DNA from 2 places in the Lysinibacillus telephonicus genome. Region 1 is predicted to be linked to the other one. Evidence: a T-box and tRNA genes for the amino acid it is inferred to sense, from the RefSeq annotation. Region 1 holds a T-box; the other holds one or more tRNA genes.
The links. A T-box is a leader RNA that pairs with one kind of tRNA and senses whether it is charged. The one in region 1 lies ahead of pheS (phenylalanine--tRNA ligase subunit alpha), so its partner is inferred to be a tRNA-Phe.

Region 1 (4,026 bases):
GAATTCAATGTACGTTCTTGATCGTCTAAAGTAACAATTTTTTCACCTTCGTTTGCTAAACGTACAACAATTTCCTTTGTTTTTAATGAATCATAGTCGAATGCATGAAGCGGTTGACCATATTCCATTAAAATATAATTTGTAATATCAACAACATTATTGTGTGGGCGTACACCAGCAGCCATTAAATAATGCTGCAGCCAAAGTGGTGATTCGGCAATTTTTACGTTTTTAACAACTTTCGCACCATACAATGGATTTTCTTTAGCTTCCACTCGGAGTTTTAAGTAGTCTTGAGCTTTTTCAGATGAAGTTTCATAGTTAATTTTCGGTAATTTTACTTCCTGTGAAAGAATAGCTGCCACTTCATAAGCAACTCCAAGCATTGAAAGTGCATCGGAACGGTTTGGTGTTAAGCCAAGTTCTAATACAATATCACGTAAGCCGATAAGCTCCAATGCGTCGCTTCCTGGCACTGCATCTTCAGGCAGTACATAAATTCCGTCAGCGTAGACCTTCGGAACAACACGTCCTTCTATACCTAGCTCTTGTAATGAACAAATCATTCCGTTTGATTCCTGGCCGCGCATTTTAGCTTTTTTAATTTTCACGCCCCCTGGAAGACGAGCTCCAGGTAATGCTACGATAACTTTTTGACCCTGCGCAACATTCGGTGCACCACAAATAATTTGTCGCACATCACCTTCTCCAACTTCAACTTGGCAAATATTTAATTTATCTGCATCAGGATGTTTTTCTTTTGAAACAACATATCCTACAACTACATTTGTCATCCCTTGCGAACGATCGATTACTGCATCTACTTCTATACCAGAACGTGTAATTTTTTCAGCTAATTCTTCTGGTGTTAAGCTATCTATGTCAACATATTGTTTTAACCAATTTAATGATACTAACATTTTTGCGCCCCCTTACTCTTCTGTTCGGTGGAATTGTGATAAGAAACGATTGTCATTCGTATAGAAATGACGAATATCATCCACTCCATATTTCAACATTGCAATACGTTCAGCACCGATTCCAAATGCAAATCCTGATACTTTTTTAGAGTCATATCCAGCCATTTCTAGTACATTTGGATGCACCATTCCAGCTCCTAAAATTTCAATCCAGCCTGTTTGCTTACATACGTTACAGCCAGAACCGCCGCATTTATGACAAGAAACATCAACTTCAACAGATGGCTCAGTGAATGGGAAGAAACTTGGACGTAGGCGAATTTCACGTTCTGCACCGAACATTTTTTTCGCTAACGCATCAAGTGTACCTTTTAAATCACTCATGCGAATGTTTTCACCAACAACTAACCCTTCAATTTGCATGAATTGATGTGAATGTGTTGCATCATCATTATCGCGGCGGAACACTTTACCTGGCGAGATGATTCGAATTGGTTCACCTTTTTTCGCTTCCATCGTACGTGCCTGCACTGGTGAAGTATGTGTACGTAAAAGTGTTTCTTCTGTAATATAGAATGTATCTTGCATATCACGAGCAGGGTGCCCTTTAGGCAAGTTAAGTGCTTCAAAGTTGTAATAATCTTTTTCAACTTCTGTACCTTCAGCAATTTGATATCCCATTGAAACGAATAAATCTTCAATTTCTTCGACTACGCGTGTTAAAGGATGACGATTTCCTTGGCGAATTTTACGTCCTGGCAACGTCACATCAATTGATTCTTTTTCAAGTTGTTCTTGAATGGCTTGCGCTTCTAATACAGCAGCTCTTGCTTCTAATTGTGCTGTTACATTCTCACGAACCGTGTTGACAAGTGCACCCATTTTCGGACGCTCTTCAGGGGATAATTTCCCCATTCCTTTTAATAAATCAGTAATTGGACCTTTTTTACCTAAATACGCAACACGAACATCATTTAATTCTTTTAAATTCGAAGCTGCTGCTAATTTAGCTAATGCTTCTTGCTCTAATTGCTTTAATTGTTGTTCCATTTTTATATACCTCCTTAAAAAATTTGGCTTTGTAGTGATGTGACTAATGGGTTATGTGCGGTATTGGAATGTTTAAGTGCGAAATTCATCGGTTTATGTGCGGTTTTCACAGATTTATGTGCGAATAACCAATTAACCTCTTTTCACAACAAAAAACCCCGCCCCTAAAAAGGGACGAGGACTAATTTCGCGGTACCACCCTAGTTATTGCAAATATGCAATCACTTCATTAACATAACGGCTAACTCAGCCGGCTTTCCTTTCACAAATAAACTTGATCCCGGAAGCTGCTCGTGGGGTGAACTTCAATATTTACGACAATACATATGCTTTCAGTCTACGGCCTATGCTCCCTAAAAGGTCTATAAATATTTACTCTTCCCACTCATAACGCATTTAAAATTATTGTATTTCTAAATTCTTCATTATTTTACTTCAAAACGGAAATCGTTTCAAGTACAGCAATCACATTCTCATTTAAAAATATTACATTTTTAATATACGTAAAAAATAGTACATTTTAAACATTTGTATATGGAATTTTTAACTAATATGTTATATTTTATATTATATTAACGTTAGATTTTGTAACATCAAAAAAGGAGGGATATTTTATGCTTTTTATAAAAAGACGAGAAGAAATAAAAACAGAATCAAGTTTCGAAGACGCATCTCTAAATATCAATGGACAAATTCAAGTTGCAATTGACCAACTTAAAGCAGTAGTTGAACAAATGAAAATCGCTTCAATAGCACTTGAGGAAACATCTGCTTCTAGTAAAGAAAAATCAAATAGTTTACTTGAGCATAGTATACAAACTGCTGAACATGCACAGCAAGTTTCTAAAAAAATGACTGAAATTGAATCATCCGCCTTACATATTTCTGCCTTTTCACAAGAAATTCTTTCAAACAGTCAAACTTCAAATGAAGAATTAATGATATCTTTTGAATCTTTTCATTCACTTCAAAAAAAGTTTGAAACTTTAAGCAATAGTCACAACACTCTCCTACAGCAAATGAATCAGCTAGTAAATAACTCAAGAAAAATTATTGATATCGTCCATACAATCGGATCCATTTCCCAAAAGACGCGAATTTTAGCTTTAAATGCATCCATCGAAGCTGCTCGAGCAGGAGAACACGGAAAAGGATTTGCAGTAGTAGCGAATGAAGTTGGGAACCTAGCAAACCAAACCTCAAATGCAGTGGAAGAAACACGAGAAAATATTGATTTAATCTTAAACGAGATTAATAAATCTACACATATGGTGGAAACTGAAACAAAGCAAATTCAGGAGGGTTCAAACGAATTAAATGACATTCTGAAATATTTAAAATCATTCCAATTGAAATTAAGTTCTATAACAAAAATGGTTTCCGAATCTACTGATGCTGTGGAGGGACAACGAGAAAGCGTCCAGGAGATTGCACAGCTGCTTCAGGAAATATCTCAATTGGCGTTTGAAAACAAAGAGAATGTTTATCACGTATCAAACGATTTAGATAAGCAGCACATAAATGTAGAAGAGATACGAGCAATAAGTCATTCATTAATTCAAACTTCCGAAGAATTACAAACAATCGTTCAACAAGATTTATCCGCACATGAAATAGAAATGGATCACTCCTTAATCAATAACATGACACAAATTCTTTCACAACTAAACCAAACAAGACAGCTAGTAACAATGAATACACAAGTACACAAGAAAGTATTGGATGATATTCTTTCATCAAACAAACAATTAGAAGCAATATGGTCTAATCGACTGGATGGAACATTCGTTTATTCGAATCCTACAGCTGGTCTTGTTAACGCAAAAATGCGTCCTTGGTTTATTCAAGCTTCACTTGGACAAGTCTATGTATCAGAGGTTTATATTTCTGCTTTAACAAAGAAAAATTGTATTTCACTGTCAATGCCTATATTAGATGGAGATCATATTATTGGTGTATTGGGAGCTGATTTACTGATTGAATAAATAATAAATGCGCAAGTACCCTGCTCTGCTTGGCCTTTTAGGTTATTTTCACCCAAACAGGGCAGGACTTG
Region 2 (4,026 bases), 190 kb from region 1:
AGCTAAAATATATTTTGATAATGGCAGCAAGTCATAAAATCCCTTTTCATTTAGATGAGCTACATCGATAATAATATTACGTTCATTCAATAAATCGATAACATCTTTAGCAAATGGCTTTAACCCTTTTGAGCTATCTTCTAATGTTCCATAAGCGACTTCATTTTCGTAATTCCATGTTAAACCGACTAATTTAACACCTGCATCTAAAATCACTCGAAGTTTTTCAAGATCGTCCCCAATACAATCACAGCCTTCCAAACTTAATACAGCACCAATTTGTCCATCCTCTAGGTCATTAATTTGATTCCATTCCGTTATATGAATCATTTCAGGTTCACTTAAAACTTTTGTATGAAAGGCTTCAATTTGACGTGCAGCTTCTAAAAATTTTCGTTCTTGTGGAACACTTGGATGAATAAAAATTGCAAATACTTGAACTTTTACATTACCGGCCTTTAAGTTGTTTAAATTGGCATCGAGCCTACTATCATTTCGAAAATCTACATTTTCCAATCGAGTTAATTTTTCCAATACATCACAATGTAAATCAATAATCTGCATGTATCCACCACCATTTAAGTCTTTTATACATTGTATAAAATTTGGCAGATAGATTCCATATTTATTTAAATATCAGTTTTCCGGTTAATTATTGTAGCCGATCACGAATTGATGTTTCTTGGTTATTTTGATGAATAATCTCTTGTGGTACATCTTGTGGACTATCTGAAGAAGGAAATTCTCCAGAACCATCTTCGAAATCTACTGTTTTTAAAGATTTATGTGTTAGCTCATCCATGATTACCTCTTCTACAGGTCTTGTTTCCATATCAATTTTCTCCTGGCTATGCTCTTTACAAGTTAATGTAGACGGCACAGCCTCTAGTCTTTCAAAAGATATTTCCTTATGACAAACCTTGCATTTACCATATGTCCCATCGTCAATTGCCTTTAATGCTGCTTCTATTTTATCTATACTTTCTTGTTTATAGTCATCCATTGCATATTCTGTTAGCTGGATAGTTAAATCAGAAGCATTGTCTCCTGGGTGATTATCATAATTCGATAATTCAGTTCGGTCTATATCATCATGTGTTTCTATTCCCTCTTTTAAGTCCTTTAATTCTTCTAATAATTGGTTTTTCAATTGTTCGATTTGTGATTGATTCATGTCATTTCCTCCTTCTACGTATCATTAATTTTTGCTTAAATTAGTTTTTTCAAACGTAGAAAAATTGAAAACTGCATAAATTCTGAAATACAGTAATATCAAAAAGCTAATTTAATTCTCTTTAGTGATGAAACGTATCATAATAGTTTATTAAAGAGGATTAAAAATCTTTTTAAATTTATATTTTGTACAAATTAAGTTTTTTAGACTCTTTGTCAATAGGCGGGGCTGACATCATTTCCCACCCCTATCCAATAACGTTTTCAATATTTTCATAGTGATGTGTTAATAGTAATTTTGCACGGAAACGCTTGAAACTTCTAAAAGCCAAAAGCGTTTCGTTTTATTACCTTAGTTAAACTCTTACACAAATCCATTTGAATAATTAAATACAAAGCTATTTATGATAAGACATGTATTAAAAACGGTCCATAGTAAATAATTCGGTAGATTAAACAATTTTACAATAAAAAAATCTCTAAATATATTTTACTAAAGTTGCTGTGGCAAAAGATTAAGATAGGAGTTAAGTGAAATATGAATTCTAACATAAATTTACCTGGACTTAAAGAAACAAAGAAATAAGAGAAGGACAATATATTATCTATTTTGATATCTTTGAAAAAACATTGTCGTCTTACATGGGGGAAAGAAACGCAGCGTGTTCATAATTATCGAATCCAAATAAGCATTTAAAAGTCATGGTGTGAAAAACTATATTTATTAAAAAACGCCGTTATATCTATACCCCATTGGTAATCAGGTATAGGGATACATCTTGCTTTTCTCTTATTCTTCAAAAAAAAAACACTCTCAAGATATTTAATATCTTGAGAGTGTTTTTTGATGACCCGTACGGGATTCGAACCCGTGTTACCGCCGTGAAAGGGCGGTGTCTTAACCACTTGACCAACGGGCCAAACGCACAAAAACTATGTATGGCGGAGAAGGAGGGATTTGAACCCTCGCGCCGGTTACCCGACCTACACCCTTAGCAGGGGCGCCTCTTCAGCCTCTTGAGTACTTCCCCATATGGCTCCGAAGGTAGGACTCGAACCTACGACCGATCGGTTAACAGCCGATTGCTCTACCACTGAGCTACTTCGGAATATTGTTATGGTGGGCCTAAATGGACTTGAACCATCGACCTCACGCTTATCAGGCGTGCGCTCTAACCAGCTGAGCTATAGGCCCCTATTGGAGCGGGTGATGGGAATCGAACCCACGACATCAGCTTGGAAGGCTGAGGTTTTACCATTAAACTACACCCGCGTTAATGGTGGGTCGAGACGGAATCGAACCGCCGACACTTTGAGCTTCAGTCAAATGCTCTACCAACTGAGCTATCGACCCATTTTAAAAATGGCGGTCCCGACCGGGATCGAACCGGCGATCTCCTGCGTGACAGGCAGGCATGTTAACCGCTACACCACGGGACCTTTTGGTTGCGGGGACAGGATTTGAACCTGTGACCTTCGGGTTATGAGCCCGACGAGCTACCGAACTGCTCCACCCCGCGATAATATAAATGATAGTAATTATTAGATTAAATAAATGGCGGAGGAAGAGGGATTCGAACCCCCGCGCGGTTTAACCCGCCTGTCGGTTTTCAAGACCGATCCCTTCAGCCGGACTTGGGTATTCCTCCGTTTTATTATTCTAATGGTGGACCTTGCAGGACTCGAACCTGCGACCGGACGGTTATGAGCCGTCTGCTCTAACCAACTGAGCTAAAGGTCCTTTAAAGATGGCGGCAGAGGGGATCGAACCCCCGACCTTACGGGTATGAACCGTACGCTCTAGCCAGCTGAGCTACGCCGCCGGGATCCTTATTATGGTTGGTGGAGCCTAGCGGGATCGAACCGCTGACCTCCTGCGTGCAAGGCAGGCGCTCTCCCAGCTGAGCTAAGGCCCCATAATTATTATTAAAAGTTCACTTTATTCTATGGTCGGGAAGACAGGATTCGAACCTGCGACCCCTTGGTCCCAAACCAAGTGCTCTACCAAGCTGAGCTACTTCCCGTATCTTTTGGCGCGCCTGGCAGGAGTCGAACCCACAACCTTCTGATCCGTAGTCAGACGCTCTATCCAATTGAGCTACAGGCGCTACATCTTGACATGATTTTTATAATGGTGCCGAGGACCGGAATCGAACCGGTACGGTAGTCACCTACCGCAGGATTTTAAGTCCTGTGCGTCTGCCAGTTCCGCCACCCCGGCACATTTGGAGCGGAAGACGGGGTTCGAACCCGCGACCCCCACCTTGGCAAGGTGGTGTTCTACCACTGAACTACTTCCGCATGTGCTTATCTTTTAGATGCGGGTGAAGGGAGTCGAACCCCCACGCCTTGCGGCGCTAGATCCTAAGTCTAGTGCGTCTGCCAATTCCGCCACACCCGCATATTTTATTAAAACTGGTGAGCCATGAAGGACTTGAACCTTCGACCCTCTGATTAAAAGTCAGATGCTCTACCACTGAGCTAATGGCTCGAAAAATGGTGCCGGCGAAAGGACTTGAACCCTCAACCTACTGATTACAAGTCAGTTGCTCTACCAATTGAGCTACACCGGCTTTATGGTGGAGGATGACGGGCTCGAACCGCCGACCCCCTGCTTGTAAGGCAGGTGCTCTCCCAGCTGAGCTAATCCTCCTGGGCTATATGCCTAGCAACGTCCTACTCTCACAGGGGGAAGCCCCCAACTACCATCGGCGCTAAAGAGCTTAACTTCCGTGTTCGGTATGGGAACGGGTGTGACCTCTTTGCCATCATCACTAGACTATTTTATTTAAGGACAAGATTTATAATACCATATTTGGTCTATAATTCAAGCTTTTTTTAAAATTTATTTTC

Region 2: it has a tRNA-Phe gene. The T-box ahead of pheS (phenylalanine--tRNA ligase subunit alpha) is inferred to sense a tRNA for this amino acid. The anticodon was not compared.

What each region holds. Positions count from the first base shown of each region.
Region 1 covers NZ_CP155468.1:3,085,582-3,089,607, forward strand. The annotation lists gene pheT (phenylalanine--tRNA ligase subunit beta) at 1-920, opposite strand, end outside; gene pheS (phenylalanine--tRNA ligase subunit alpha) at 933-1,970, opposite strand; T-box leader at 2,138-2,368, opposite strand; gene MKY04_RS14895 (methyl-accepting chemotaxis protein) at 2,585-3,955, shown strand.
Region 2 covers NZ_CP155468.1:3,271,553-3,275,578, forward strand. The annotation lists gene MKY04_RS15700 (dipeptidase) at 1-564, opposite strand, end outside; gene MKY04_RS15705 (TraR/DksA C4-type zinc finger protein) at 653-1,174, opposite strand; partial or broken gene MKY04_RS15710 (transposase) at 1,422-1,582, opposite strand; tRNA gene MKY04_RS15715 (tRNA-Glu) at 2,022-2,093, opposite strand; tRNA gene MKY04_RS15720 (tRNA-Ser) at 2,114-2,204, opposite strand; tRNA gene MKY04_RS15725 (tRNA-Asn) at 2,208-2,282, opposite strand; tRNA gene MKY04_RS15730 (tRNA-Ile) at 2,292-2,368, opposite strand; tRNA gene MKY04_RS15735 (tRNA-Gly) at 2,373-2,446, opposite strand; tRNA gene MKY04_RS15740 (tRNA-Phe) at 2,452-2,527, opposite strand; tRNA gene MKY04_RS15745 (tRNA-Asp) at 2,538-2,613, opposite strand; tRNA gene MKY04_RS15750 (tRNA-Met) at 2,617-2,693, opposite strand; tRNA gene MKY04_RS15755 (tRNA-Ser) at 2,730-2,822, opposite strand; tRNA gene MKY04_RS15760 (tRNA-Ile) at 2,838-2,914, opposite strand; tRNA gene MKY04_RS15765 (tRNA-Met) at 2,923-2,996, opposite strand; tRNA gene MKY04_RS15770 (tRNA-Ala) at 3,014-3,089, opposite strand; tRNA gene MKY04_RS15775 (tRNA-Pro) at 3,121-3,197, opposite strand; tRNA gene MKY04_RS15780 (tRNA-Arg) at 3,205-3,281, opposite strand; tRNA gene MKY04_RS15785 (tRNA-Leu) at 3,306-3,394, opposite strand; tRNA gene MKY04_RS15790 (tRNA-Gly) at 3,400-3,474, opposite strand; tRNA gene MKY04_RS15795 (tRNA-Leu) at 3,493-3,574, opposite strand; tRNA gene MKY04_RS15800 (tRNA-Lys) at 3,590-3,664, opposite strand; tRNA gene MKY04_RS15805 (tRNA-Thr) at 3,671-3,746, opposite strand; tRNA gene MKY04_RS15810 (tRNA-Val) at 3,751-3,826, opposite strand; rRNA gene rrf (5S ribosomal RNA) at 3,837-3,952, opposite strand.